Regions from separate parts of the Oceanobacillus sp. AG genome, predicted to be linked through region 2. Evidence: predicted binding sites of a transcription regulator. Region 2 holds the regulator's gene; the other holds the start of a gene.
The links. Region 2 encodes LexA, which represses DNA repair genes until DNA is damaged. Its sites were predicted from a motif close to CGAACATATGTTCG; they were not measured.
Positions count from the first base shown of each region.

Region 1: a site for LexA is predicted at 2,232-2,245, ahead of uvrB (excinuclease ABC subunit UvrB). Genes of this name have one in related genera too.

Region 1 is NZ_WOWT01000009.1:21,395-37,658, reverse strand. It holds gene uvrA (excinuclease ABC subunit UvrA) at 1-174, opposite strand, end outside; gene uvrB (excinuclease ABC subunit UvrB) at 183-2,165, opposite strand; gene moaC (cyclic pyranopterin monophosphate synthase MoaC) at 2,498-2,986, shown strand; gene GN217_RS05765 (MogA/MoaB family molybdenum cofactor biosynthesis protein) at 3,003-3,515, opposite strand; gene GN217_RS05760 (molybdenum cofactor guanylyltransferase) at 3,534-4,112, opposite strand; gene moaD (molybdopterin converting factor subunit 1) at 4,119-4,352, opposite strand; gene fdhD (formate dehydrogenase accessory sulfurtransferase FdhD) at 4,403-5,215, opposite strand; gene GN217_RS05745 (FdhF/YdeP family oxidoreductase) at 5,228-7,579, opposite strand; gene GN217_RS05740 (hypothetical protein) at 7,840-8,313, opposite strand; gene GN217_RS05735 (HesB/YadR/YfhF family protein) at 8,473-8,763, shown strand; gene GN217_RS05730 (hydroxymethylglutaryl-CoA synthase) at 8,793-9,965, opposite strand; gene GN217_RS05725 (NADPH-dependent FMN reductase) at 10,220-10,786, opposite strand; gene GN217_RS05720 (hypothetical protein) at 10,959-11,399, opposite strand; gene GN217_RS05715 (hypothetical protein) at 11,392-12,174, opposite strand; gene GN217_RS05710 (hypothetical protein) at 12,192-12,614, opposite strand; gene GN217_RS05705 (RDD family protein) at 13,084-13,479, shown strand; gene GN217_RS05700 (PTS sugar transporter subunit IIC) at 13,685-14,722, shown strand; gene GN217_RS05695 (hypothetical protein) at 14,774-15,328, opposite strand; gene GN217_RS05690 (deoxynucleoside kinase) at 15,396-16,088, opposite strand; gene GN217_RS05685 (deoxynucleoside kinase) at 16,085-16,264, opposite strand, start outside.
Region 2 is NZ_WOWT01000015.1:21,225-37,488, forward strand. It holds gene miaB (tRNA (N6-isopentenyl adenosine(37)-C2)-methylthiotransferase MiaB) at 1-1,330, shown strand, start outside; gene GN217_RS09495 (YlbF/YmcA family competence regulator) at 1,332-1,742, shown strand; gene cotE (outer spore coat protein CotE) at 1,956-2,531, opposite strand; gene mutS (DNA mismatch repair protein MutS) at 2,766-5,342, shown strand; gene mutL (DNA mismatch repair endonuclease MutL) at 5,374-7,206, shown strand; gene GN217_RS09515 (Dps family protein) at 7,607-8,056, shown strand; gene miaA (tRNA (adenosine(37)-N6)-dimethylallyltransferase MiaA) at 8,085-9,020, shown strand; gene hfq (RNA chaperone Hfq) at 9,059-9,283, shown strand; gene GN217_RS09530 (AAA family ATPase) at 9,523-10,437, shown strand; gene hflX (GTPase HflX) at 10,452-11,684, shown strand; gene GN217_RS09540 (methionine gamma-lyase family protein) at 11,694-12,938, shown strand; gene glnA (type I glutamate--ammonia ligase) at 12,997-14,334, shown strand; gene lexA (transcriptional repressor LexA) at 14,388-15,011, opposite strand; gene GN217_RS09555 (YneB family resolvase-like protein) at 15,303-15,968, shown strand; gene GN217_RS09560 (DUF896 domain-containing protein) at 16,139-16,264, shown strand, end outside.

The DNA.
Region 1 (16,264 bases), on a different contig from region 2:
CTCAACATAACGTCTTTGTCCTTCTGCATAGATCGTATCAAAGGCGAGAGAGGATTTCCCTGAACCGGATAGACCTGTGACGACGACCAATTTATTTTTCGGTATCGTCACATCTATCCCTTTTAAGTTATGCTCTCTCGCTCCTTGTACTACAATTTGTTTTTTCTCTGGCATGTACATGCTCATCCTTCCGCTTTAAGTTCGAAAACAATATCACGAAGCTCTGCTGCTTTTTCAAAATCAAGCGCTTTTGCTGCTTCCCGCATTTCCTTCTCGAGTTGTTCGATAACTTGCGGGCGATTCTTCTTCGTAACTTGGGCAAAGCTAGTAATTTTCTTCTCTTCTGTTTCTTCGTCTGCTGCTTCAATCGTTGCTTTTATGACATCGCGAATATCTTTTTTGATTGTTTTTGGTGTAATTCCATGTTCTTCATTATAGGCAATCTGGATTTGCCGTCTACGATTTGTTTCATCTATTGCCTTCTGCATCGAATCCGTAATCTTGTCGGCATACATAATAACTTCCCCTTTTTCATTACGGGCAGCACGGCCGATCGTTTGAATAAGGGAACGTTCAGAGCGCAGGAAGCCCTCTTTATCCGCATCCAGAATAACGACAAGCGAAACTTCCGGTATATCTAATCCTTCCCGAAGTAGGTTGATTCCAATCAAAACATCATATTTTCCAACCCGTAAATCGCGAATAACTTCGATTCGTTCGAGGGTTTTAATTTCTGAATGTAAGTAGGCTACTTTTATACCAAGCTCCTTCAAATAGTCGGTCAAATCCTCTGACATTTTCTTCGTTAGTGTTGTGACCAGGACCCGTTCATTCCTTTCGGTCCGTTCATTGATTTCTTCAATCAGGTCATCAATTTGCCCTTCGATAGGACGTACTTCAATTTTCGGATCAAGTAATCCCGTCGGTCGGATAATTTGTTCCGTCATTTCCGGAGTATGCTCCAGTTCATAGGGACCTGGTGTTGCTGACACATAAATGAGCTGGTTCGTCTTCTCTTCGAATTCTTCAAAACGAAGTGGCCGGTTATCAAGTGCGGATGGCAGCCGGAAACCATGATCGACAAGCACTTGCTTTCTTGCCTGGTCTCCATTATACATCCCCCGAATTTGCGGTAATGTAACATGGGACTCATCAATAATGACTAAAAAGTCATCTGGGAAATAATCAAGCAATGTATACGGGGTCGCTCCAGCCTCTCTTAATGTAAGATGCCGGGAATAGTTCTCGATTCCGGAACAAAAGCCCATCTCACGCATCATCTCAAGATCATAATTCGTCCGCTGTTCAATCCGCTGCGCTTCCAGCAGTTTATTTTCTGAACGTAATACTTTCAAACGTTCTTCCAGCTCTTTTTCGATGTTCTGAATTGCTTTTTTCATAATATCTTCGCGGGTAACGAAGTGAGATGCCGGGAAAATTGCCACGTGTTCCCTATCACCGATAATTTCGCCGGTTAGGGCATCCACCTCACGAATTCGATCGATTTCATCACCAAAAAATTCAATCCGGATACAATGTTCTTCCCTGGATGCAGGGATAATTTCCACCGAATCACCACGAACGCGGAACGTCCCCCGCTGGAATTCGATATCATTTCTTGCATATTGTATATCTACTAGATCCCGTAATAACTGGTCACGGTCCTTCTCCATCCCCATTCGTAAGGAAAGGACTTGACTACCATACTCTTCTGGACTACCGAGACCGTAAATACAGGATACACTGGCAACAATAAGTACATCCTCGCGCTCAAACAGAGCCGAGGTTGCGGAGTGCCGGAGTTTATCTATTTCATCGTTAACACTTGCATCTTTTTCAATGAAAGTGTCTGTTGATGGTACATAAGCTTCTGGCTGATAATAGTCATAATAACTGACAAAATATTCTACTGCGTTATTTGGGAAAAACTCTTTAAACTCACTATATAGTTGACCCGCTAAGGTTTTATTATGAGCAATTACTAATGTCGGACGGTTGATTTCCTTTACCACGTTCGATACGGTAAATGTTTTCCCTGTTCCAGTTGCACCAAGTAGTGTTTGGTGTCTTTGACCTGCCAAAACCTTTTGCACAAGTTCGTCGATTGCTTGTGGCTGATCACCAGCCGGTTCGTAATTCGATACGAGTTCAAACTTATTATTCACGAGTTCTGCCTCCCTAAATATCTAGTAACTATTTTACCACAAACGGATGAAATAATTAAAGAAAAACGAACGTCTATTCGTTTAATATTTAAAAAACTAGTGACAAAAAGGCGTAATCACTTATTTTATTTGGGGTATAATTAAGAAACATGAACGGAAACCTTCTTTCCGGCTTTCACGACCGCGCCTTCCCACAGGCCGCTGGTGAGCCTTTTTTTAGAAATGGTTCAAGTATTTATTTAAAAGAAAGACTTTAGCACTGGGTTACGTTGATATTTGTCAACAAGAACGCAATTCATTAAACTGTAATAAACAGATAGAGGGGGATGAATATGCAGGAGTTTACGCATTTCGATGAGCAAGGACGGGCCAGGATGGTCGATATAACAGAAAAGCAGACAACCAATCGTACAGCAACAGCAAGATCTAGTGTGAAGATGTCTCAGGAGATCTATAAAAATATTGTGGAACAGAAGAATAAAAAAGGAGATGTCCTTGGGGTTGCAGAAGTTGCTGGCATCATGGGGACGAAGCAAACATCCAACTTGATTCCAATGTGTCATCCGATTCCAATCAGTGGTGTTTCTATTCAGTTTGAATGGAATCGATCGGAGTCAGGAGACTATGAATTAATTATTCTAGCGGAAGTAAAAACAATCGGCAGTACAGGCGTGGAAATGGAAGCATTAACTGCCGTTACGACAGCCGCCTTAACTATCTATGATATGTGTAAGGCAATCGATAAAGGAATTGTAATCGGAGAAACCTATCTGCTCCAAAAAAGCGGTGGAAAAAGCGGAAATTACAAGCGGAAGTCTTGATACTCCGCTTGTAATCTCAGCTTAAATCCTTTTTCAGTTCATGAACGCCATGGGCGATTTCTGGTAGGATAAGTTTCTCCATCGCTAGTCGGACGGCTCCTGTTGAACCAGGTATGATGAAGACGAGACGGTGATTAATGGATCCGCATGTCGCTCGGGACAACATACTTGCACTTCCAATATCCTCTTCGTAACTAATCATCCGGAACAATTCGCCAAATCCCGGCAATTCCTTTGCAAAAAGAGGCTGCACCGCTTCAATCGTCACATCCCTGGCAGCAATTCCAGTACCTCCATTTAGTATAATCGCATCTACCGACTGATTTTTAACTAGTAATTTCATTGTTGCTTTAATGACTTCCGCATCATCCGGTACAATTTCATAACAAGTAACCTCATGTTTATCATGATTCAATAAATCAATAATCAGTTTTCCACTCTTATCATTTTGCTTATTTCGTGTGTCACTAATCGTTAACACTGCGCAATTAATGAAATTCGGCGCAAGTGTTTTATGCTCTTCATGCATCACTAATCCCTCGATCCCTCATTGAATATGGCTGTTAAAGTCCTCTAACCGATTTATGTTAATAAAAGGCCCTTCATCAGAAAACGGCACATATTTCACGTCTGCTTTATCTAACAGTGCACGCATATGCAATCTATCCGTTTCGAGCAATGTCTTGATTCGTTGTTTAAGTGTATGATGATAAAGTGCAATCAATGGTTGCAGTCTTTCATTAACTACTGGAATTACCGCTTGTACTCCTTTTCTTTCCGTTAGTAATCGCTCGAAAACTTCCTTTGCCATAAACGGGACATCTGTTGGTATAACCGCATACCAACAAGCTTCTTTCTCTTGCATTGCAGTATATAGCCCAGCAAGCGGACCTTTCCCGGCAAACTTTTCCATATCGGTAACAATCTCCACTTCCAATTCTGGTGGAAACTTTCCCTTCAGGTCTTGATTTGTAATAAGAATCGTATCATCAACAACTGGTGTAATCGCGTCAAGCGACCACTGGAAAAATGCTTTGTTATCTTTCAATGCGAACGATTTGGGACTTCCGAATCTACGTGATTTCCCACCTGCTAGAATTACGCCAACAATAGTTCCCATCACCATGCCAAATTAACCACCACTGACCGGAGGAATGAAAGCAACGGTATCACCTGACGTAATCGCGTCATCTTCCTTTGCATATTCTTCATTAATAGCCGTCATCACGTCATGTAAATTCAGCTGTGGATAATTTATTTTAAGTTTTTCTTTCAATTGCCGGACAGTGATATTTTGTACTGGAATATCCAGATTCGCCCTCCCAGTTGTTTCCTGTAATTCAGCAAATAGTAATACTTTAATCAAGTCACATCCTCCTTCATATCACAACTTATTACAAAAATGGTAGCACATGACTAATCGCACCGCAAATAAGGGTCGATCCCGCGCACACGGTCAGGACGTGTATAAATATTCATCCGGTCGCCCCGCAAAAATCCAATAACCGTTATCCCAAGTTCATCAGCAAGTTTCACAGCAAGATCTGTAACAGCGGATTTGGACAAAATAATCCCAATTCCCATTTTTGAAATTTTCAGTAACACTTCTGATGAGACTCTTCCACTGAAGACAACAAGTTTTCCCCTTGCAGGAATGTTACCTTGGAGCATGGCCCCAAATACTTTATCAAGCGCATTATGCCTGCCAATATCTGTTCGGGTGAACAATAAATCAGTTGGTGTTGCAAGCGCCGCATTATGGACGCCTCCAGTCCGTTCAAATTCAGGCGAGCTATTCATCAACCCTTTCATCAATCGCATGCACTGATCAACTGTTACTTCAAGCTCACTAGTTATCGTCTTCGCCACCCGAGCATCACTTTTAAAATAAAACTGTCGGCTTTTCCCGCAACAAGATCCAATCATACGGCTGGAGTGATCAAATTGATCCGGTTGCACTGGTTTATGGAGTGCGATATGGGAGAAACCTGTATACACATCAACTTGGATCTCTTTTATTTCAGCAGCTGTACGGATGACCCCTTCCGAAGCAAGAAATCCGACGACTAAATCTTCCAGTTGACCTGGAGAACAAACAATCGTCGCAAACTCATGACCATCCAGCATCAAGGTTAAGGGAAACTCTGCCGCTATTGCTTCTGACACATTTTCTTGATGGGTTCCCTTAATCTTAATCGTCTTCCACCCTGGTTCATCAACAATGCTCATCGGAATCCCTCCTTAGCTTGGCTCCATTTCCAGCTCCTCGATCCGCTTCTCTTTATATTTCATATCTTTATGCGCATAGAAACTATCAGCCTTCTCCACAATAACAAGGGTTGTATATTCCGGTATCCCCGCAAATTCTTCATATACGCCTTGCGGGATGACTACATTCCCCTCTGGCCAATGAAGTTCAATATTTCCGGCTTTAATATTTACGAACTTCGCTTGCCCTTTATACATGCCATATTGATTATAGACAACAATGGGATCTCCTTCCGCAACACCAAGTTCTGCTGCATCCAATTCATTCATCAGTACATCATCCCGGTCCGCTGCATTAAATGGATCTAGTTCGTCATATATCATTGAATTGAATTGTTTTCCTCTTCTCGTCGTTACATGGAAATGCCCTTCCGGCTTCCGGTGTTCGGGAATTTCCACCGCAATTAGATTACCTCTTCCGTCCGGTGTCGGGCATATTCCGTCTTCACAGAGCCAGGCTCCTCCCCACTGGAACAAATCGCCGCGATTCTTCAAATGCTGAATGCCGTCATAATTCGGCGCAGCTTTCGCAATTTCTTCTCGAATCTCAGCTGCGGATGTGAAATTGATTAAATCACTCTCTTCCGGCTTAACACGTTTCGCTAAGTCCACATAAACTTCCCACTCACATCTTGCTTCTTCAATCCGTGGTCCCTTAATCTCTGGTGAAAAATAAACCATCCGCTCTGTTGATGTTGAGGTTCCTCCCCCTTCTTGCTCATACCTTGTCATGGCTGGAAGAACAATGACCGCTTCTTTCGCATCGACTAAGGTAGATGTGTTGAAGATGATATCCTGATGCACTCGGAGATCGATATTCGCTAAGCAACGTTCCACAAAATCCGGATTCGGCATCGTTTCCAGGAAATTACCTCCAGATAAATAATAGAGGGAAAGATGACGTTCATGATTTTCAGGAAGCAAAGCATTTTCCAAGGATACGCCGACAATATCACCTTGCCATTTCGGAATCGGGAAACCCCAAATCTGTTCGACCCGTTCCCGGTTGTCCTTATCCATCCCGCCACCAGGCAAGACAAACGGATCTGCTCCCATTTCTCCAGACCCCTGTACACCGGAATGGCCACGAATTGGCATTAACCCACAATGTTCTCTCCCTAAAAAGCCACGAAGTAAAGCAAGATTCGCTACCTGGGACACATTATCCGTTCCAAAGCGGTGTTGAGTGAGGCCCATCGACCAAACAAATACGGCGGATTTTGATTTGGCAAGCAGTTGGGCTAATTCTAGCATTCTTTCTTTCGTAATCCCGGAAGAAGCCTCCAATGTTTCCCAATCGTAAGCCACCACCTTTTGCTTGAGTTCTTCCAGACCGTTTACATGTTCCTCAATAAATTCATGGTCAAGCGCAGAACCAGGGACATTCTCTTCCATTTCAAACCAATGCTTCATAATGCCATGCATAAAGGCAATATCACCGCCAATATTCACTTGATACACGTCATCCGCAATTTTTGTCCCAAATAAAGCAGATTCCGGAATCGATGGCACCCAATATTCGTCCATTGCAGGTTCATAGTACGGATTGATAATAATGATTTTTGTCCCTTTTCGTTTAGCTGCATACATATATTTCGTTGATACCGGCTGATTGTTGGCTGCAACAGATCCCCAGAAGAGCAGGACATCTGTACCAATCCAGTCTTTATAGTTACAAGTCGATGCGCCGACACCAACTGATCTCGTGAGGGCTGTTTTGGAAGGTGAGTGGCAGATTCGTGATGCATTATCAATATTATTTGTACCGAGAAAACGGGAAACCTTTGCTAGTGTATAATACACTTCATTTGTAATCCCTCTCGAAGTCGTATAAAAACCATATCGTTTCGGATCAAGCGACCGCATTTTTTGCGCAATCCGGTCAAGCGCCGCGTCCCAGGATAATCTTCTGAAACGATCGTCTCCCGGTTCCCGAATGAGCGGATACGGAATCCGGCCCAGCTTCCTCAGTTCGGTGCTCGAAAGCTTCTTTAATTCTTCTATATCGGAATGCAAGATTTCCTCCTTAATTGCGGGCATTGTGTTCAGACGAAGCACATTGAGACGAGTCGTACAAAGGTGTGGACCTTTCAGCGTCTGATCCTGCAGGCCGGAAACGCCGAGTGCGCAGCCATCACAGACACCCTGCGTAAGAATCCTTGTAGCATAAGGCAGATTATCTTTATTTTCCCAAACTACTTTCATCGTGTCGCGAATATGGTGCGGTTTCACCTTCCCAAGCCCAAAAGGCACTTTACTTACCCAGAGACTCGGATCTGGTCGCTTCGTTAATTTTACCGGACCAGTATGTTTCGTTTTCCCCAACTTAACCCCTCCTCATCAATAATAAACAGATTTTTGTTATATTTTCCATATCACTTTTCAGTCTGAAACAGCTCGGTATCCCATTAAAAAACCGTAAATTGTTATATATTTCGTTGATTCTATGAGCTCAATATGATTCATCTGTTTTGATTTTTAGGTGCAATAATGTTGAGTTATAAATTAATTTACGAGTTTTCTATATTTTACAACAACAAAGCACATATGTAAACGCCTACAAACTCATGAAATCATACTGTATTTTAAAAAAGAACAGTATGAATGACGATAAAGTAAAATAATAAAAACCCGAAGATAATATGTGCCCGTCGCTTCTTCACACTTGGAAAATATAATCGCAGCCATCCGGAAAGAACCATGCAGATAAGAATAATAATTGCACCAATTCCGCTCCACATTTTCATATTCGTCCATAAGAAACCATACCGGTGTATAATGATGGTCGCATGGAGAATAATGAGAATAAGCGCCGTTGTACCAATCCAACGGTGAAACGGATAAATCCGTTTCGAGATAGTTGCAAGCTTAATTTTCTTCTTTCGATCAGGAGTATTCCGGATAGTTGAAAAAAATGCATGCCTTGTCCAATTGAATAAGATCAAAAATAGACCTGCTAGTCCGAGTATGATATGAATGGGGAGATGCGCGTAATTATAATCCAGTGTAAAAAGAACAATGATGAATAGTAGCAGATTTAGGTATAGCCATATACTCATTCGAAACAACCTTCCTGTCAATTTCTATCTCATATCCTACCATCTTAACGCGCTTTCTGGCTAAATTCGTTATCTTTTCTTAAGAAAAGGGAATATGATAGACTAAAGACAGGTCATACCTTTGAGAGGAGGATACAGAGATATCTCTGTACATACATCATGAAAATACAAGTATCAGATAAGGCACATCAGTGGTATATTGAGGAAATGGGCTTAGAAAAAGGGGACAGTGTCCGATTTTTTGGGAAGGTCTATGGAAAAACTGAAATCCACGATAATTTCTCCGTTGCAATTAATATTGACCGTCCGAATGATCCGTTAGTTACAGAAACAGTGGATGGTATTACGTATTTTATAGAAAAAAGCGACGACTGGTTTTTCAGCGGATATAACTTCCACGTTGAATATAATGAAGAACTCGATGAAGTGACCTACCATTTTGTAGAGTAAAAAAACTGAGACACGGAGTCTCAGTTTTTTTATTTAATACGGTTTACATAGATTCGTTTGTGATCTTCTACACCGGATAAATAGACTGGAGCGGGATCATTTGTACGGTCAAACTCGGTTGACGAGCCGTCTGCTGAAAGAGTTTCTTCAAATATCTCCTCATACTCTTCTATGCTTACTTCCTTACGTGCATGAAAGAGTTCTTCATGTTGATGAACATATAGGTGGTCTTGATAGTTTGGTTGCAAAATTCCAGTGAAGAACTCGCCGACAGCGCCGGAACCGTAACTATATAATCCAATTCGCTCGCCACCTTCCAAACTGTCATTCTTCTCTAAGAGTGAAAGTAAACTCAAGTACAAGGAACCTGTGTAAATATTACCGACTTTCCGGTTATATTGAATACTTGTCTCATAATTTGCTTTCAAACGTTCACTACCTGATTCGGTTGCTTCATCAAGAATCGTACGTAATGCCTTCAAGCCCATCTTCGTATAGGGTACGTGAAAACAGAGAGCTGAAAAGTCTTCTAAGCTACGTCCAGTTTGCTCTTTATACTTTTCCCACACGGTGTTGAAAAAGTGAATATATTGTTCGTTGGAGAATTTACCGTCGACATAAGCTATATCTGAGTAAAGTGGGCGCCAGAAATCCATAATGTCATTCGTGAAATATGTACTTTCATTTTCTAAAGCAAGTAACTTCGGATCCTTGCTAATAACCATTGCGACCGCCCCTGCTCCTTGTGTTGATTCACCAGGAGTAGCTAAACCGTATCTTGCAATATCTGCACCAATAACCAACACTTTACTTTCCGGGTTTAAAGCGATATGACCTTTAGCCATTTGAATTCCTGCGGTTGCACTGTAGCAAGCTTGCTTTAATTCAACAGCGCGCGCATAAGGATTCAAGCCTAATAAGTGATGGAGATAGACTGCTGCTGATTTGGAATGGTCAATTCCTGATTCCGTGCCGAACAGGACAAGGTCAATTTTCTCCCTATCTTCCTCATCGATAACCTGTAAAGCAGCATTGGCAGCGAGTGTTACCGCATCTTGTGTAACTGGGGCAAGCGCCATTTCATCCTGGCCAATTCCAATTGTAAACTTATCCGGGTCAATCCCTCTTGCTTCAGCAAGCTTAATCATATCCACATAATAATGTGGCGCATAAAAACCAATCTTATCAATTCCGATATTCACTGCAATTCCTCTTTTCCGTATATATTCCACATCTATAAAGTGATGTTTTTCACATTATATTTTTCAGCAATATTTAAATTTTAATATAAATTACTAGGATAAAGCAAACGAAATAGCGAATTAAAAACAAAGGCACAGAGCAGACATGACTAGCCCTGGAAATCTAAGTAAGCCACAGCATTTTTACTTTAAAGTTTCCGATGCAAGAAAAGAAATCGGCTAAAGTGCGATTGTTTCTCTTTAGCCGATTTCACTTAAAATCCGTATTCTGCTTCTTTCGCTTCCCGGATATCTTTCAGCGCATCTGTTAATAAAACCGTATCCTCGATCAGACGTTCAATTCGGAAATGGATATCATCATTAATGATTTCTTTCCGGTAGAAATCTTTTTCTCCAATAAATACATAGGACTGGGTGAGTTGCCCTTTCATATATGATATAATCGGCTTGATTTGAGTTTCCGGGATTAAATAATGCTTCGACGAGCCTGCTGTAACGATAATGCTAACAACTTTATCCTGCAATGCCTGCTCTGGAAGCAGGTCAAATATATTCTTCAATGTGGCTGGAATCGAAGCTTGGAAAATCGGAGTTCCCACAACGATCGCTTCAGCCTCCATCAAGGTCCTTGTTACAAAGCCAGCATCCCCTGTATACTCCAAATAATTTCTCCCATCGCTAAACGGGATATCATAATCAGCCAAATCAAGCATACTGACCTCGATGTTCGGATATTTTTCTCTGAATACCGACTCCACATGCTGGAGGGCTGTTCTCGTCTTTGAGCCGACGATTGACCCTTGCAGTAATGCCACTTTCATTAATGTCCACTCCTTAAATGCTTCATACATATTTACAAATTACAAATTGAATACATAAGTTAGTTACCATTAATAAGTATTTTAAATAATATCGTTATGTAATACAATTGAAACGAACTGGGAATAGGAATCTTTCGTGGAACGCAAAAGAAGTGGAGCGTATGAAAACATTTCACTCCACTTCTTCTTCAATTTCAAGCATAATATTTTCCATTTCGTTGACTGCTTCTTGAAAAATACGCTCCAATTCTTTTTCTACAGTTGCTTGCTTCTCTGGGTCCACCTCTGTAACTCCAATTCGTTCAGCGATATGCTTATCCGTATACTCCCTTAGGGCTGCCAACTGTTTTTGCTTCTCGGCTTCAATAAATGTCTCCCACTCTTTTTCTACTTCCTTGATTTCTTCAGCGAGAACTTCTTTCAGGCGTTCTGTCTGGATTGCTTGCTCTTCCTTAATTGCGCTGTCTATTTCTGCAATCGACTGTTCCGTTTTGTCATCGAGCCAGCTCGTCAGAATTCCTGAGAGGGAGGAATCTGCAACAGTAGCAGTAAGTCCTCTGCCAAACAGGAGCATGATAAGTAATGCGAGTGGGATCACTTGCTTCCTATTCATTAATACTCGATACAACGTCATCAAGCGCTGTTTTTGCTTCTTCTCCGAGTTGCTGGGCTGTTACAGTAATAAGCTCTTGTTGATTTGTAACGAGCGTTGTGACTACTTCGGTAACACTTTCACGAAGATCACGAATTGCCCAATCCACTTGATTGATTAGATTTCTAGTCGTAATTTCTTGGTTCTTAGACACTTCTGCTGCAAGAGTTTCCTGGGCCTGACGAATCGCTTCTTCCAGCTCTGCAACTGCTGCGTCCTTAGCCTGATGGATATCCGCTGCTAATTGTTTAATCGCAGCATTCCCACTGTCTGCTGTGAATGCAGTGAGATCATCTGTTGCAAAGTTTAGCGCATCATTCGCATTGCCTTGGATTTCTAAATATCCATCAAGGAACACATTATAAAACTCCAAGCCAATTCCAGCAAGAATCTCCTGTTGTTCTGCATCAATTTCTCCGATATGTTCAAGTTTCGCTCGGATAATTTCTTCCAATGTCTCTCCAGTTGCAAGCTCTCTGCTTAAATCAATATCAATGCCAGCCTGTGCTTTCAGTTGGTCATATTCAGCTTGCAGCCCCGGTAATCTGCTTTCCATATATGCTTCAGTATCAGCTTCCACTTCCGCAACAGACTGATTAAACAACCCATTGTACCAAGCACGAAGCTGCTCTCCCGCATGTGATGAAGCAAATACCGCTCCAGCACTCCAGACGACAACAACAGCAAGTCCAATCGAAATGATCTTCCCTTTGAATGATTTTAAAAATGATTTCACCTAATAACTCCCCCTTTTTATTTTTTTGATAATAATTCATCTAAAAATATTGCAATCTCTTCTTCCACTTCTACATGCATCTGCTCATTTCTCTCTGTTTCATAAGTAGCGTACACTTCTATTACCGATTGCTTTTCCAATAAATTATTTAATTGCGCTTCCAATCCCTTCCCGTAATTCCTTACTTCCGTGATAATCTGTGATTTTTCGCCATCCAACAACACCTCCAATTCCGCAACTTGCTCTTCTCTTTGCCCGTCCCATTCCTCTATTGGTTTAATAGATTGCTTATGGAAGTACGTCCGAATGGTCTGAACTATTTCTTGGGCTGAATCTTTATGTAATTTCCAAGGAGTGTAGTCACTTGCTGCTATAATAGATATATTAAAAGCAAAAAGAAATAGTAACCCCATGAGTCCAGTCCGAATCGTTTTCCTCATACCCCTCCCCCTCTATTTGTTACGATTGATGTTACGTCCCATCGTATCAGATGGAGTTATAAAAAGAATCGGATAATTAAACTATTTTTCTCATAGGAGGAAAGAGTCTTTACGAGAGATCTTTTAAAAGAGGAAGAAATGATCAGAGTCTTAAAGGATAGGATTTATCTCCCAAAACGGTTTCTTTTAATAGATATTTCTTTAAATCGGAAAAAAGATAATCCGTACCTTATCTTGCTTAAGAACTAGATAGTAGAAATATTATCCATAGTTCATGCCTTTTCGTCATAAAACGAGCGTTCATGCTAGATTTATTGAAAGAGCCTCTACCTTACGACAGCATTTCTTTCCCGCAGAACGAAAATCGACAACACAAACTCAAAAGATATTCTATTAAAAAATGAAACCTATTCTAATCAATTTCCGTATATGGTAGAGGTATGTAATGAGGACAAAGGGAGGAATTATGATGAAACCATTGACGAAAAAACGCTTAAAGGCCTCACTAATTGATGGCTGTATTAGCACGGCAGCTTCTCTAGCTGCAGAATATTTCTTACGGAAAAAAATAAAAAACGAAGCATTCCATATGATTGTGTTACCAATTCTGAGCCAGTACACATTAGAATATGTGCAACTCAAAAACAGTGGACAGACAATTGGTTACAAACTAATGGGAATCGAACTAAAAAGTGAAGACGGCAAGGAATTGACGAACGAACAGATCTTAAAAAGAATGGTGCACCGGGACACTACTAGCACCATCGCGTACATAAAGAATAGGGATAGCTTTGAAGGCCAAGCAGGAAAACTATTCCCTCATGACCGCAAAGCTGGAACAATTGTAATGGAAACAACTAAATAAATAATCTACAGCTCGTCCAAAAAGTGACAGAGCTGTTTTATTTTTGAGAAAAGCGAAACTGAATTGACTTCTATTCCAACCTTTTTTGCCACTCATTCACTTTAATACATAAAAGCATTACTCCGCAAAAGAAAAATGGTTGACTATTAACGAAACTCGTCTTATAATTTACTGCAATTACTTTGTTTGGTGGAGACGAGCGGGGATGAAGGATTTTTTCAGTAAGTTATTAAACGGAATGAGTATCGGAATTGTTGTCGCACTAATTCCAAATGCTTTATTAGGTGAAATTTTAAAAATATTAATTCCATATTTTCCAGCTTTGGAGCATTTATTTGATATAACCGTAATGGTCATGAGTTTACTGCCGATTTTAATTGGAGTAATGGTTGGAGTAACATTTAAGTTAACACCGATTCAAACAGCTTCTGTCGGCATTGCAGCGACGATCGGCAGCGGGGCTATTATGAAAACCGAAGAAGGGCTATTCGCATTAAACGGTATCGGGATCGTGATTAACACTGGTATTACGGCGGCACTTGCTGTCTTATTTGTTCTATGGATTGGAAATCGTTTGAAAGGCTATTCCATTCTATTAATACCGACTTTAAGTATTATTGTTCCAGGTATGATAGGTTATGCTTTACTTCCTTTCATCCGTCATTCAACCGGATTGTTAGGAGAATTGGTTGCTGCTGTTACAAATATGCAGCCGGTTTTGATGGGGGCAATGATTGCAGTGATTTTCTGTCTCATTATCCTCTCCCCTATCTCTACTGTTGGTGTTGCAACGGTAATTATGCTTTCCGGTATCGGCTCTGGAGCGGCAAATCTCGGGATTGTAGCAGCAGGTGTTGGGCTTGCGATTGCAAGCTATAAAGCAAACTCGCTCGGTACAGCTCTTGCCCATGTGCTTGGTTCCCCGAAGATTCAAATGCGGAACTTCATCATGAAACCGAAAATTGCGTTTCCTATGCTGATTACCGCAGCTTTCCTTGGAGGACTTGCGGGGGTATTAAATATTCAAGGGACGCCTTATAGTGCGGGTTTCGGTTTATCTGGACTAGTCGGGCCTTTAAATTATATTAATCTTGCTGAGGGCGGCTGGACGTTAAATAATATAACGATTATGCTTGGCACGTTCCTCATCTTGCCAATTATATTAAACTTAGGATTAATCTATGTGTTCTCCCGGAAATTAAAAATGATTAAAGCAGATGACTATAAATTGAACTTTGAATAGGGCTGGGGATAAATGTCCCCGCCCTATTTTCTTTCCAACTTATATCCCGACTCAACGTATCGCCTTTTCTTTTTCCTTTGTACTTGATGTGTATGGTTCATTTTTTAAAAACCGGATAATAGATGCTGTCGCTTCCTCAACCTTTTCAGCTAAATAGTTCGTGCGTTCATATAAGACACTGCGAAAATGATCCAGTTGCCGCACTACCTTTGCTGTCATTGCTTCCTGCTCCTCGACTCGCTTCTCCAGACCTTTCATCCTGTTCTTGTCAATGGCTAATTGGTTCGTGATCTCCTCCTGGCGTTCCATATATGCTGTAACTTGTTTTGCAAGCCGTTCATTCTCCTCTGAAATAGCTGCTAATTTCGTTAACAGTCTTCTATATTCCGTCTCGAATTCCTGCCATTTCTGCATATTCAGCACATGTTGCCTGTCAGTTGATGATTTTATTTCCGCTACATGCTTCTCGACCGATTCATTGAATTGCGTTTGTTCTTTAAGCCTTTCAGTAGTACGGTTATGAAAATATATTACCTGATTATTATCATCAACCGTTTCATCCGTCTGATAAATATCTTCGTAATCGCCATTGATATATAATCCCATGGTTTCACCCCTTACTTGGTTACTCCCCTTATTTTATGCAAGAAATCGACCGTTAGGGAATTCTTCATTACAGCCGATAGTCCTCATTTATTGGAATCATGGATCTCATCTTACGCTTGCCAATCCGCCGGCCAACTTTCTCTAGAATCAGTTCAAGAGATTCCTCCTGTTTCAAATCATAATCTGCAATATTAATTCGTAAAACAGGACAGGCATTAAAGCTGTCAATCCACTTACTATACCGGTCATGCATTTCTTCCCAGTAACTAACCGGTGTCTTCCGCTCCATCTCTCGCCCCCGCTGGCGAATACGACCAATTATTTCATCTAAAGATCCTTCCAAATAAATCAATAAATCTGGGTGCGGGAAATATGGCGTCATGACCATCGCATCGAATAGGTTTTTATATGTTTCATAATCCGTAGGTGACATTGTTCCTTTTTCGTAATGCATTCTCGCAAAAATTCCAGTATCTTCATAAATCGAGCGATCTTGAACAAAACCGCCACCGTATTCAAATATTTTCTTTTGTTCCTTAAAACGCTCCGCCAGGAAATAAATTTGTAAATGGAAACTCCAACGCTCAAAATCCTTATAAAAGCTTTCCAGATATGGATTATGATCCACTTTTTCAAAAGATGTTTTAAAATCGAGTGCCTCCGCCAAAGCTGTAGTCATCGTCGATTTCCCAACACCTACCGTACCGGCAATCGTAATTACTGCATCATTCGGTATACCGTATTTCTCTCTCCAATTCATTTGCTTGCTCCTTTAATTGTCAGCTGTTCGTTAACCATGTTTAAAATTTTTTCCAGATGATCCTGATTTTGCATGAAATCCATCTCATCCCCGTTAATCCAAATTAGCGGGATATCGGGATTTTCTTTTTCAAATTCGTTCATGAATTGTTTATAATCCCGCGACAGTTGCTGTAA
Region 2 (16,264 bases):
GTTCTTAATTCGCACCTATGGTTGTCAAATGAATGAACATGATACAGAAGTAATGGCTGGAATATTTATGGAAATGGGTTATACTGCAACAGAAGATGTAAAAGAAGCAGATATTATCTTATTAAATACTTGTGCCATCCGGGAAAATGCGGAAAATAAAGTGTTCGGTGAGATTGGACACTTGAAACCATTAAAGCTTGAAAATCCGGATCTCATCATTGGTGTTTGCGGATGTATGTCCCAAGAAGAATCAGTTGTTGACCGGATATTAAAGAAACATCAACATATTGATCTTATTTTTGGAACACATAATATCCATCGGTTACCCCACCTGATTAAAGAAGCGATGTTTGGAAAGGAAATGGTTATTGAAGTATGGTCTAAAGAAGGCGATATCATTGAAAACCTTCCGAAAGCTCGTAAAGGAAAAATCAAAGCTTGGGTCAACATCATGTATGGCTGTGATAAGTTCTGTACGTATTGTATCGTCCCAATGACAAGAGGAAAAGAGCGCAGCAGAAGACCGGAGGATATTATTCAAGAAGTAAGACATCTGGTCGCCCAGGGTTATAAAGAAGTCACCTTACTCGGTCAAAATGTGAATGCTTACGGAAAAGATTTTGAAGATCTGGATTATACCTTTGGAGATTTAATGAATGACATTCATAAAATTGACATTCCAAGGGTCCGTTTCACGACATCACATCCAAGAGATTTCGATGATCATTTGATTGACGTATTGGCCCAGGGTGGAAACTTGCTCGACCACATCCATTTACCGGTCCAATCCGGAAGCTCGGAAGTTCTGAAGAAAATGAACCGTAAATATACACGGGAAGAATACTTGGAACTTGTCCGTAAAATTAAAAAAGCAATTCCAAATGTCACATTGACGACTGACATCATTGTCGGATTCCCGAACGAAACGGATGAACAGTTTGAAGAGACGATGACACTAATGGAAGAAGTCGGTTTTGAAGCAGCGTACACGTTCATCTACTCTCCGCGTGAAGGAACGCCGGCTGCAAGAAAAAAAGATGATGTACCAGAAGAAGTGAAGAAACAGCGTCTTTATCGTTTAAATGAACTTGTAAACAAACAATCTGCGGAATCAATGAGGAAATATGAAGGAAAAACAGTAAAAGTACTCGTTGAGGGTGAAAGTAAGAAAAATCCTGATATTCTCGCAGGGTATACAGAGAAGAATAAGCTTGTGAACTTCAAAGGGCCGAAATCAGCAATTGGTCAGATTGTGGAAGTGGAAATTACCGAAGCAAAAACTTGGTCCTTAGATGGTATCATGGCAGAAAGTAAAATTGAGGTGAAGTAACATGGCACAGTATTCAAGGAAAGAAGTACTTGACGCGGCAAAAAAATTGGCAGACATGCTAGCAAATACGGAAGAAATTGACCGCTTTAAAGAACTCGAAGCTAAAATAAATGCAAGTACAAAAATTCAAACACTGATTACAAAGATTAAAGCTTTACAAAAACAAGCAGTAAATTTACAGGCTTATGATAAGAAAGAAGCATTAGCTCGTGTAGAAGAGCAACTGGATCGTTTACAAAGTGAGTTAGACGGTATCCCTATCGTTTCGGAATTCAAAGAACTCCAAGTGACAGTAAATGATGTCTTACAGCTTGTATCTACTACAATTTCTAGGGAAGTAACAAACCGTATTATTGAAGGAACAGGCGGTAATGTATTAGAAGGGAAAACAGGTACAAAAGTAACAAAATAGCTAAAAACCAAGCATAATAGAATGCTTGGTTTTTAATCACGTATGAACGGTCTGTAATCCCCCTCTTCTAAACATGAGGGAAGCCCAATATATAAAGGGGGGATAAACAGTCCGTAAATCCCTGATTCTGTTCAACTAACATTCAGTGGGGGAGGTAAGGATACCTCCCTCATTGAATGAAGTTTCACTTTAGCTCTCCGCTTGGGAAACTGCTTAATCTTTAGTATGGATGAAATCTGTTTGGACATCTTCTAATTCATCATCTGTCACGGCATGCTCCCACACTTCATCGTCGTCTTCATCTTCCACCTTATTTGCATCCCAAGTCGGATCCACTTTTACGAGTAATTTTGTTTCGCCAATTACTTGCACGATAAATTCTCTTTCCACCTCAACTTTAATTTTACTTCCTTTTTTCTCAATTTTGCATTCCAGGCAATTTGGCTGCTGTAACACTTTCGCAATCACATCGAAATCATCATTCAGGCAATTTTCATCTTTGATGGATAGGGGCACAATATCACGATATGTTACTTTTTCCGTAACAACCTGTGTTTTTGTATTATCATTAAAGGAATACCAGATATTTACTTCATAGCTACCATTTATTTCTACACTATCCGTAGATTTCATTTTTGCGTGGTATAAATGATTAATCACCCAGCACCCGAGAATGCTCGAGGGACGGTTTGGGGGAGTAACCGTATGAAATTCCTTTGTAAACTTACGTCCCTTCCCAATAACTGCCTTGGTGATGATTTCTCGATAATCTTTTTTTAGAAAAGACATAGCTGTATTTACCTCCTCTTTTTTCATAGTCATTTTATGCATGGCAAACACCTAAAGTGCATACTTCCAAAATCAATAAATTAAATCCAATTCTTTCTACTGAAGTTGGAAAGAAATCTGCCTGACTTTCTAATATCTGCTGATTTGAAAAGAAAAAGTCAGCGGGTTAGAGGGAAGTTATTAATTTATGCTATAATGGCGGGAGAAGATTTCGGATATGTTGGAGGCTTAATAATGGCAAAGAATACACCAATGATGGAACAATACTTAAGAATAAAAGCCGCTCACCAAGATTCATTTTTATTTTACCGCCTAGGTGATTTCTATGAATTATTTTATGATGATGCAATTAAAGCGGCACAAGAACTTGAAATAACATTAACAAAAAGAGGCGCACAGCGTGAAAGTGAAGCAATTCCAATGTGCGGAGTTCCTTATCATTCTGCGGAGAACTATATAAAAACATTAATAGATAAAGGCTATAAAGTAGCAATCTGTGAACAAGTAGAAGACCCCAAAACAGCAAAGGGTGTTGTGAAAAGAGAGGTCGTTCAGATTATTACTCCTGGTACGGTTATGTCGCAATCGATGCTTGATGAAGGGGAGAATAATTATCTCTGCAGTCTTTCACATTTCAATGACGGCTCTTATGTCGTTGTTTATAACGATTTATCGACCGGGGAGAACCGTGTAACTCTCATTGAAGCAGGCTGGGAAGCAGTTCTTCATGAATTATACAATCAGCCGATCAAAGAAATTGTCATATCTTCCACTTTAGAAGAGGATTTGCAAGCGCAGTTAAAAGAAAGGTTACAGATTACATTATCTTATCAAGATGAAATTACATTTAATGGGGAGTACCGTAACTTAGCAGAGAATTTAAATGACGAACGTCTAATGACAGCCTTTAGCAGGTTGCTTAACTATATTCAACAGACCCAGAAACGTTCACTCGACCATTTACAACAGGCAACTGTTATCGAATTAAAGAATTATTTATCACTCGATATGTTTTCAAAACGTAATCTGGAATTAACAGAAACGATTATCAAAAAAGGGAAACATGGCAGTTTATTATGGGTGCTCGATGAAACGATTACAGCAATGGGCTCTCGTACATTGAAAAAGTGGCTCGAGCGACCGCTGTTAACGAAAACAGAAATTGAAAGACGATTGAATATCGTTGAAGTATTTTACAACGGGTTTATGGAAAGGGACATGCTGAGAGAAGCGTTGAAGTCCGTATATGATATGGAAAGATTGGCTGCAAGGATCGCTTACGGGAATGTAAATGCGCGCGATCTCATCCAGTTGAAACAATCCTTACAAAACATCCCTGAAATCAAACAAGTTCTCTATCAATTCCCAAATGAAGAAATGAAAGTATTAGCAGATGAACTTACCTATCCTAAAGAAGTCGTTGCACTGCTTGAGCAAAGTATTACGAATGACCCGCCTGCATCGATCACAGAAGGAGATATCATCAAAGATGGATACAATGCACAACTAGATGAATACCGTGATGCATCGCGAAATGGGAAACAATGGATCGCAGAATTAGAACAAAAAGAAAAAGAACGAACCAACATCAGATCACTAAAAATCGGATATAACCGAGTATTTGGTTATTATATTGAAGTTACGAAAGCGAATTTACATCTTTTACCAGAAGGACGATATGAACGAAAGCAAACGTTAACGAATGCCGAACGGTTCATCACGCCAGAACTAAAAGAAAAAGAGACAATTATTCTTGAAGCAGAAGATAAAAGTATCGAACTGGAGCATGATTTATTCGTTGAAATTAGAGATAAAATGAAAAATCATATTCCACTCTTCCAAGAACTTGCTGAGCATATCAGTCAGATTGATGTGCTTCAGTCCTTTGCTACAGTCAGTGAGGCAAATAATTACACAAGACCGCGCTTTGTGAGAGAGAATTTATCGATTAAAAATGGCCGCCACCCAGTTGTTGAGCAAGTAATGACAGAGGGGACATTTGTGCCGAATGACGTTCAACTGGATAACGAAAATAGTATTCTATTAATTACCGGTCCGAACATGTCAGGTAAGAGCACGTATATGCGGCAACTCGCTCTAACGGTAATTATGGCTCAAATCGGATGTTTTGTACCGTGTGAGGAAGCTGATTTGCTCCTATTCGATCAGATTTTTACGCGGATTGGTGCTGCTGATGATCTTGTTTCTGGTCAAAGTACATTTATGGTGGAGATGCTTGAAGCAAATCATGCTTTGGCAAAAGCGACCGATCGCAGTTTAATCCTACTGGATGAAATAGGCAGAGGAACGAGTACATATGATGGCATGGCACTTGCCCAAGCGATTGTAGAGTACATTCATCATAATATAGAAGCAAAAACATTGTTTTCCACACATTATCATGAATTAACTGCGATGGAAGAGACCCTTCCACGGTTGAAGAATATTCATGTCCGCGCGGAAGAATATGAGGGCAATGTTGTATTTCTTCACCAGATTAAGGAAGGTTCGGCAGACCAAAGTTACGGAATTCAAGTTGCCAAGCTCGCTGGACTTCCAGATGCATTAATTGAACGGGCGACGGCGATTCTTACAGAATTGGAAGAGGGTGCTGAACATGAACCGGTCACAGAAAGAATGGAAGCTGGTCAACTCTCCTTCTTTATTGAAGAAAATTCACCTGAGAAAGAAAATAAGCTCACAAAAAAAGAGCAGCAAGTAATCGATGACTTAGGACAGTTAAACTTATTTGAAATGACGCCAATGGAAGCAATGAATGCATTATATCAACTCCAAAAAAAGCTAAAATAACGGACGGCTTGAAGTTAGAAAGGATGTTTCTATGAAAATAAAACAGATGCCTACCGAACTGGCGAATAAAATTGCAGCAGGAGAAGTTGTCGAACGTCCTGCATCTGTTGTGAAGGAGTTGGTGGAAAATAGTATTGATGCGGGTAGTACCTCGATAAAAATAGAACTTGATGAAGCAGGAATTACCCGAATTAAAGTGACGGACAATGGGGATGGAATGACCGCGGCTGATAGCGAGCGGGCATTTCTCGCCCACGCGACAAGCAAGATCAGTAATGAGACAGACTTATTCCATGTCCGTACCCTCGGATTCCGTGGCGAGGCGCTTGCAAGTATTGCTGCTGTCAGCAAACTAACTCTCAAAACATCTACAGGAGAAGAAGCTGGTACTATTTTATCCATTGAAGGCGGTGAGATTGTAGAAAGAAATAAAAGTGATGCGAGAAAGGGTACAGAGATAACTGTCGAGCAACTATTTTACAATACTCCAGCCCGATTGAAATATATGAAAAGCCTTCATACGGAATTAGGCCATATTACTGATTTATTAAACCGACTCGCTCTATCTTATCCGGAAATTCGCTTTGAGGCGATTCATAATGGAAGAACGTTATTTAAAACTTCTGGAAGCGGTGATTTGTTGCAAGTCATTGCTCAAGTGTATGGCATGTCAGTAGCGCGCAAGATGCTTCCAGTTCACCATGAATCGCTTGATTATGAAATTACAGGGTATATCGCCCGGCCGGAAGTGACTCGTGCTTCACGTAATTTCATATCGACGATTATCAATGGCCGTTATATTAAGAATTATCCATTGGCTAAAGCAGTTATGGATGGGTATCATACAATGCTTACCATTGGAAAGTATCCACTCGTCGTTCTGAAAATAAACATGGATCCAATTTTAGTGGACGTGAACGTTCATCCAACGAAACTGGAGGTACGGTTTAGTAAGGATAAAGAACTTTATGAATCTGTGAAAGAAACCATCCGAACAGCACTTAGACAAGAGACTTTAATACCGGAAATCGAATATAAACAACCAAAAGAAAAACAGCAATCAATCCAAGAACAATTCACCTTTTCGGCACCTATGGAAGAGGAAGTGGACAAGCAATCGGTTAGAGAAGAAACCATTATTAAAGAACCGACAAGAGAAATACAGCCACCGGTCATGAAAGAGTCGATTCAGCAACAGGATGAAACGATCCCGGTGCCAGATCCTGAACCAGAATATCTAGAACCGGTACAGGAAGAGGCGGTAGAGGCACCTAAAGAAGACCGGATTCCATTGATTTATCCGATTGGTCAGCTGCATGGCACGTACATTCTCGCACAGAATGAAGAAGGCTTTTATATGATTGACCAGCATGCTGCCCAGGAGCGAATCAAATATGAGTTTTTTAGGGATAAACTTGGGAAACCGAGTACGGACTCCCAACAACTGCTCCTCCCTTTAACTTTTGAATTTTCGAACCAAGAGGCATTGTTTATCGAAGCATATAAAGAGGACTTGGAAAAGGTCGGGCTCTTTTTTGAACCGTTTGGGGAGAAAACGTATATCATTCGTTCCTGTCCGAGTTGGTTTCCAAAGGGATTTGAGGAAGAAGTCGTTCGTGATATTATCGAGCAGATTATGAAAGATGATAAAATTAATATCGCGCATATCCGTGAGGAAGCGGCAATTATGATGGCCTGTAAACGATCGATTAAAGCAAATCATCATCTGACGATAGATGATATGTTCCGACTAATTGAAGACTTGAGATCGACAACAGATCCGTTCACTTGCCCTCATGGACGACCGATCATTATCCATTTTTCCAGCTATGAGCTTGAGAAGATGTTTAAGCGGAGCATGTAAAGGTATAACCTCAAGCCTTCGCAGCCTAAAAACAGTTTGCTATCCCTTGTTATAATTAGTACTTAGGCCTATGGATACGACTCTAAAAGTTTGTTCCATTTCCCAATAATGCCTTTTTAAAAGTAAACGAAAGACATGACGGATTACCTTAATCAGCGCAAGTGTCTTGAGCATTCTCATTTTTAGCGTCCTAGTTCTACCCGCCGTTCAGCTTCCCGGCGGACCTCCAGATGAAAATTTACACTGAATAAAAGGGATCACCCAAAAAAATTCTTCAAACACAGCGAGTGCTTGATGAGGCTGCTGATTTACTTTCCTGTTTGAGGTGTGAAAGTTTTAGGGTATAACAAATACCTGAATGGAGTAAACTAGTAAGAAAAAATTCATGAGGTGAATAGCTTTGGATAACCAGTCGTTAATAAACTTTTTGAACCAATTACTATCCAATCACTTTATTCTTTATGTGAAGCTCCATCGCTACCATTGGTACGTTAAAGGAAAGAATTTTTTCCAGCTCCATGAACATTTTGAAGGGCTCTACAATCGTTCAGCAGACCAGCTTGATGAAGTTGCTGAACGAATCATTATGATCGGTGGCCAGCCGCTCGCGACCATGAGTATGTATTTGAAGCAAGGCACGCTTGAAGAAGCGAACGCGGATGATACAGAGGCGGAAATGATTACCCAATTAATTCATGATTTTGAGAAAATCGCTAATGAAATAAGAGAGACCGGTCTTGTATTAACAGCAGAATTCGCGGATGAACCGACGAATGATTTGCTTATTGAACAATTGGCATCATTCGAGAAAGAACTATGGATGCTCAGGAGCTATCAGGAAGAGAAATAACAATCTATAATAATCTAGGGGTAATACGATGAAAAAAACAGTCATAGCGATTGTAGGTCCAACAGCTGTTGGGAAAACAGCTCTCAGTATTTATCTTGCCAAACAACTGCAAGGTGAAATCATCAGCGGTGACTCGATGCAAGTGTACAAAGGGATGGATATCGGTACGGCTAAAATCCGTAAAGAAGAAATGGCAGGAATCCCCCATCATCTGCTTGATATGTTAGAGCCGACGGAAGAATATTCGGCAGCAGCATACAAAGCTGATGTGGAAAACAGAATCGAAGAAATTACCGCAAGAGGCCGCCTGCCTATAATTGTGGGCGGTAGCGGCCTATACATACAGGCTGCTTTATTTGATTATAATTTCCCTGACATCCCTCGGGATGAATTCAGGACTAAAAAGTTAGAAAATGAAGCAAGAGAAGAAGGGATTAACCAGATTTACCGCCGTCTTGAGGAGGTCGATCCCGATCAGGCAAGAAAAATTCACCCAAACAACCATCGTCGCGTTATTCGTGCGCTGGAAATATATGAAACTACCGGGAAAACCAAAACGGAATGGGAAAGTGAGCAAAAAAAAGAACCGAAGTACAATACATTGTTTATCGGGCTTGAAATGGAAAGAGCAACACTTTATGAACAAATTAATGCCCGCGTGGATATGATGATGGAAGAAGGCCTGCTTGAAGAAGTTACGGCTCTCTATCATGCGGGTTACACAAATACCAAGGCAATGAAAGCGATTGGCTATAAAGAATTTATTCCGTATTTAGAAGGCAAAGAAGGTCTCGATGAAGCAATCGAGAAATTGAAACAAAATTCAAGACGCTATGCAAAAAGGCAATTTACCTGGTTTAAAAACCAATTGCCAGTAGAGTGGTTTTCAATCCATCCGGAAGAAAAAGAGGAAAAGTTTACAATGATTTTGCAAAAGATAGCAGGAATATTGAAAATGAAGTAGAATTAAGATTATATAGATAGAAAAAGGGAGGAAGTACCATGGCACAAAATGTCAACATTCAAGAACATTATTTAAATCAATTAAGAAAGAATCACACTTCGGTTACTGTCTTTCTGACAAATGGATTTCAATTACGAGGGATTATCAAAGCGTTTGATAATTTTACGATTTTACTGGAAACCGACGGAAAGCAGCAACTAATTTTCAAACACGCAATTTCAACTTTTGCGCCAGTGAAAAATGTTAACTTAGAAAATGAGTAATAACGACGGATGCTATTATTGGCATCCGTTTTCTAATGAAACTTCTATCCTCCCACTTGCTGAATGAGTTTTACTTTATAGCATTCCTGTAAAAAGGAAGTTCGATTAAGTACTCTCATGTATGGGGCGACATCGAACCCGCGCACTTAGCCTGGATGGACACTACTGTCTTTGAATTTGGGCGTTTGTCACCCTTTTATGATTATTTACGTATACTGGGATGACGAAGGAGTGAGTATATGGAAACGGAAATGAGAGCGAGCCGGAATGGCCGGATCAATATTGTTTTGCAAGATACTCTATCCCAGACTGAAAGAAAGCGTTCAGCCGGTTTTAATAATCAGTTCAAACAAATAGAGGAAGCTTTTAACTCGTTTGTTGGCGTTAAACAAATTAAAACAACGATAAAACAAATTTATGCGACCGTACTTATTAACGAAAAAAGAAAGGAAGCAGGGCTTTCTTCTAACCAGCAAGTATTGCATATGTTATTTAAGGGCAATCCCGGTACAGGAAAAACAACACTTGCACGCAGACTTGCTAAATTATATGTTGACCTTGGAATCCTTTCGAAGGGACATTTTATTGAAGCGGAACGGGCCGATCTTGTTGGGGAATATATTGGACAGACGGCGCAAAAAACAAGAGCGCTAATTGAAAAAGCAATGGGGGGCATTCTCTTTATCGATGAAGCCTATTCACTTGCCCGCGGTGGAGAAAAGGACTTTGGTAAAGAGGCGATTGATACACTTGTAAAACATATGGAAGACGGTCACAAGGATTTCATTCTTATACTCGCAGGTTATCCCTCTGAAATGGGCCGATTTCTTTCGACCAATCCAGGACTGGAATCGCGGTTTCCGTTTATTCTTGATTTTCCCGATTATAAATTGGAAGAATTAATGGAAATAGCACATCAAATGGTTCGATTAAGGGAATATCAATTAACAATGGAAGCGGACAGAAAGCTAAGGGATTATTTATATCATCAATTAGCAACGAAAGGAAGACATTTCGCCAATGCCCGTTCGGTACGGAACTTGATGGAAAAGGCGATTCGGTTACAGGCATACCGACTCGTCCAGACGGAAAATTACCAACCGGAAAGGCTAATGGAAATTACCGCAGCAGATATTAAATTTGAAAATGAGTAAAAGAGAGGTAACTTATGGCAGAAAAGATTTTAGTTATCGCAGTAAGAAAGCCAGAACAATTACAGGAACGGTTTCAATCGTCACTCGATGAAATAATCTCATTGAGTAATACAGCCGGCGGGAAAGTGGAGGGGGTTTTCACGCAAAATCGCAACCACATCCATCCGGCAACCTACCTCGGTGAAGGGAAATTGAGGGAGATTAAAGATGAGGTTGAAGCAAAGGAAATCGACCTTGTTATTTCCAACGATGAATTGTCTAGCGGCCAATTAAGGAATTTAAATAATTATCTAGGAGTCCGGATTATTGATCGGAGCCAGCTGATCTTAGATATCTTTGCGCAGCGGGCTCAAACGAAAGAAGGTAAGCTGCAAGTGGAGCTTGCCCAATTGGAATATTTATTACCAAGATTACGAGGTCAGGGAATTGAATTATCCCGTCTCGGCGGTGGAATTGGGACAAGAGGTCCGGGAGAAACGCAATTAGAAACAGACCGCCGTCATATCCGGCGCAGAATCGGTGATATTAAAAATCGCCTAAAACTTGTTGTCAACCAGCGTGAGCAATACCGGAAACGCAGAAGGAATAATGCGATTTTCCAGATTGCCATTGTCGGGTATACAAATGCTGGAAAATCAACTTTATTTAATCAATTAACGGATAGTAATACACTTCAGGAAGATAAGCTTTTTGCGACACTGGATCCATTAACGAGGAGGGTCGTACTCCCCTCTGGATTTCAAGCGATAATGACCGATACGGTTGGTTTCCTTCAGGATCTTCCGACATCTCTTATTGCAGCATTCCGTTCAACATTAGAGGAAGTTGCAGAAGCTGATTTTCTTTTACATGTTATCGATGTATCCCATGTGGATTACGAACAACATATTGAAACAGTGGAAGAACTTTTACAGGAATTGGATGCAGATCAATTGCCGATGTTATATATTTATAATAAGAAAGACCTTCTAGAGGAAGATTTCATTGCTCACGAACGCCCGTATTCTCTTGTTTCTGCGTACGAAGAAGAAGATATGCAGCTCATCTTAAGGAAAATAGAAGAGATGTTAAAAGAGGTATGGGTGCCGTTCCATGTCGCGCTGGAAGCAAATGAAGGCAGACTGATGGTCCAATTGGAGCAAGAAGCAATCCTTACAGATAAGTCCTATAATGAAGCGGATAATCGCTATCATATTAAAGGATACATTCGAGAAAATCATGCATTATTAAACAGATTAAAGGAGTAATGAACAAATATGCTTTTGGACTTAATCAACCAGACAGAACAAGATATTAAAACATTGAAAGAACAAGTAAATACCGTAGTGGAGAAAAATCAGCAACGTGTGCTCGATGCTTTTATTGAAAATCGGGTAAGTGACAGCCATTTTAACTCTACAACTGGTTATGGGTATGATGATATGGGCAGGGACGCGCTTGAAGCGGTATATCGTGATGTATTCGGGACAGAAGATGCGCTCGTCCGTCCCCAACTCGTTTCCGGTACACATGCCATCTCGACCGCCTTATTTGGTGTGCTTCGACCAGGAGATGAACTCCTATATATAACAGGAAAGCCGTACGATACGCTCGAAGAAGTAGTTGGTAAAAGAGGAAATTCTCCAGGTTCATTAAAAGAGTATGCAATCGGTTATGGAGAAGTTGATTTGCAGGAGGACGGGGCTGTTGATTTTGCTGCCGTCAGTCAAAGAATCCGAGCAAATACGAAAGTAATCGGCATTCAGCGTTCAAAAGGTTATGATGACCGACCTTCTTTCACAGTGGCAGAAATTAAAGAAATGGTCGATTTTGTAAAAGAAATAAAAGATGACGTTATCGTATTTGTTGATAATTGTTACGGTGAATTTGTGGAAGAGCTGGAACCAACTCATGTAGGTGTTAATCTGATGGCAGGGTCCCTCATTAAAAATCCAGGCGGAGGAATTGTTCGCTCTGGTGGCTATATTGTGGGAGACGAACTTTTGGTCGAACAATGTGCCAACCGTTTAACTGCACCTGGACTAGGGAAAGAAAGCGGAGCGACATTAAACATGCTGCAAGAACTGTTTCAAGGATTTTTCCTCGCTCCTCATGTAGTTGGCGAAGCATTAAAGGGCGCAATATTTACATCACGATTCCTTGAATTGGCCGGGTTTACAACGACACCAGCTTACCAGAGCAAACGGACCGATTTAATCCAATCTGTCACATTCGATACAGCGGAGCAAATGATTGCATTTTGCCAGGCAATCCAAGAGAATTCCCCTGTAAATGCTTATGTGACACCATTTCCAAGTGAAATGCCAGGCTATGAAGATGAAGTCATTATGGCAGGGGGAACATTCATTCAAGGATCAAGCATTGAATTATCCGCAGATGGACCAATCCGTGCTCCGTACACGGCTTACGTTCAAGGGGGGCTTACGTATTCCCACGTAAAACTTGCTTTAACCCGGGCAGTCACAGCACTTGAGAAAAAAGGTTTTCTCCTCGTTGAATAGGGTATAGTAATATTTGGGTGGAGATTAACATCCAAACTAATAGTTGGAGGAGATTTAGTTGGGAACCGAAATTACAAAGGAAACGATCAAAGAAAAGATTAAAGAGGAAAATGTCCGCTTTATTAGACTGCAATTTACCGATATTCTTGGAACAATTAAAAATGTGGAGATACCACTCAGTCAATTGGATAAAGCGTTAAACAATAAGATGATGTTTGATGGTTCTTCAATCGAAGGGTTCGTGCGTATTGAGGAATCAGACATGTATTTATATCCGGACTTAGATTCCTTTGTTGTATTTCCTTGGACATCTGATAAAGGAAAAGTAGCCCGTTTCATCTGTGATATTTACAATGCGGATGGAACACCGTTTTCGGGATGTCCCCGTTATATTTTAAAAAGAAATTTGAAACGGATGGAAGAGCTCGGATTTGATACATTTAATATCGGTACCGAACCGGAATTCTTTTTATTCAAGCTGAATGAAAAAGGTGAACCAATTCTTGAATTGAATGACCATGGTGGTTATTTCGATCTTGCCCCAACAGATCTTGGGGAAAACTGCAGGCGGGATATTGTTCTGGAACTGGAAGAAATGGGCTTTAAAATTGAAGCATCACACCATGAGGGTGCACCAGGACAACATGAAATTGACTTTGAATACTCGGATGCTGTTCGTCACGCGGACGATATCCAAACGTTTAAGCTTGTCGTTAAAACGGTCGCAAGAAGACATAATCTGCACGCGACATTTATGCCGAAACCACTATTTGGTGTAGACGGATCAGGGATGCATGTCAACATGTCCCTGTTTAAAGACGGTGAAAATATGTTTTTTGATGAAGCAAGTGAACGCCAATTGACGGATATAGCTAGCCAATTTATCGCTGGGCTTCTGGAACATGCAACTAACTTCACTGCAGTGACAAACCCAATTGTAAACTCATATAAACGGCTCGTACCAGGTTACCAAGCACCTTGTTATGTAGCTTGGTCCAGTTCGAACCGGAGTCCGTTATTACGGATACCAAGTTCAAGAGGTGTGAGTACACGTGTTGAAGTAAGAAGTGTGGATCCGGCATCAAATCCATATTTGGCACTTTCTGTCTTGCTTGCTTCAGGCCTAGACGGGATCGAACATAAATTACAACCACCACAAGCAGTTGACCAGAACATTTATGCAATGACGAAAAAAGAAAGAATAGAAAATGGAGTGAAAGATTTACCAGCCACATTGAAAGAAGCGCTTGATGAGATGGAAAAAGACCCTGTCATTATTCAGGCACTAGGAAAACATCTCTATCAAAATTATGTGGAAGCAAAAGAATATGAGTGGCAAATGTTTAATAATACAGTTCATCCTTGGGAGCGCGAACAATATTTAACATCCTATTAATCTTGTAAACAAAACATCTGATCTTTGCACCGAATGCGAAGATCAGATGTTTTTTAATGAATATCTCTGTATAATCCGATTACTTTACCTAAAATACTAACCTTTTCATAAAATAATGGTTCCATTGTAGCGTTTTCTGGTTGCAAGCGAATCATTTTTTCTTCTTTAAAGAAACGCTTCACCGTTGCCTCGTCATCATCTGTCATCGCTACAACGATATCTCCATTATTAGCCGTGTTCTGCTGTTTTACAATGACCATGTCACCTTCAAGAATACCAGCTTCAATCATACTTTCACCTTCAATGACAAGGACAAATAAATTATCATCCGGGCTCGCATGTGAACTCGGCACAGGGACATACTCCTCGATATTTTCAACAGCGGTAATGGGTATTCCAGCAGTAACCTTACCGATTACTGGAGCATAACGAGCTGTATTTTTCGGAATATTCCCTTCACCGTCTTGATCTAATATTTCAATGGCCCTTGGCTTAGTCGGGTCACGACGGATAAACCCTTTTGCTTCTAATCTTTCCAAGTGTCCATGAACGGTTGAACTCGATGCAAGTCCGACAGCCACAGCGATTTCTCGAACGGATGGTGGATAACCTTTTGCATGAACTTCTTTTTTTATAAAATCTAAAATCATCTGTTGTCTTTTAGAAACTTTTGTCATCTATTTATCACCTCTTACATAGGATTTATTATTACTAGTTTACCATCGTAAGAAAGATTATGCAAACGTTCGTTCGAAAAAAACTGTTGACAGGACCACTTGTTCGTGCGATAATACGTTCTAGAACAAAAGTTCTAAAAAAGTGGAGGGATTTAACTATGTTCAATAGATTATTTGCGAAGTATTCAAAAGAAGATATATTCTTTACTGTCGGTTTCATCTTAACTTTGGTATTCTTATATTTCTCTCTCATTGCCAATGCTTAATCACCCAAGAAGGAGAAATCGAATCGTGAAAGCAGTCATCTATTGTAGAGTAAGCACAGATAAAAAAGAACAGGAATCATCACTCGCTAGGCAAAAAGAAGAATTGTATGAACTAGCGACCCGACAAGGATTGGATGTCGTTACATGTATTGAAGAGCAGGTGAGTGGTTATGAGATTAATAGGGACGGTATCTTTGAAATGCTTGAACATTTTTCAAATGAGGAAGCGGAATGCCTATTAATTCAAGATGAAACGAGACTAGGTAGAGGGAATACGAAAATAGCCCTGTTTCATCAATTACAAAAGTTAAATATTTCTATATACACAGCGATTCATGATGGAGAGCTGGAATTATCAGAATCAGATTCTATGGTTTTACAGATTGTCGGTATTGTCGAGGAATACCAAAGGAAAATTCATAATTTGAAAATTAAACGTGGAATGCAACGGGCAGTAAAAGATGGATATAATCCGAGAAATAATTTAAAAAATATCGGAAAAGCACCGGGGAGAGAAAGATTGGAAGTGCCGCTTGAGGAAATTGTACGTCTTCGCGATAAAAAACTTACTTTCGGGGAAATCACAAGCACATTAAATGGCTTGGGGTATAATATTTCAAAAGCAACCGTCCACCGTCGTTATCAAGAGTATGAACAAAATAGCGACCTGCAAAATGAAAACCTTAAATGAGACAAGTTGTATTGCTTGTCTTTTTTTGTTTTATGCTTTATAAATAAATGTGAAAAACAATAATAATACTACAAATAATTACGGTTATTATTGTACAAAGTAGGGTATTATTACATGTTAGATACAACCTGCATTAATCCTTCATGGAAACTGTAAGAGGAGGTACATATATGTTATCAAAAGAAAAACTTGCGCGGATTAACGAGCTAGCAAAAAAAGCAAAAAAATCCTCCCTAACCGATGAGGAAAAATCCGAGCAAAAACAACTCCGCGAAGAATATTTACAAAACATCCGC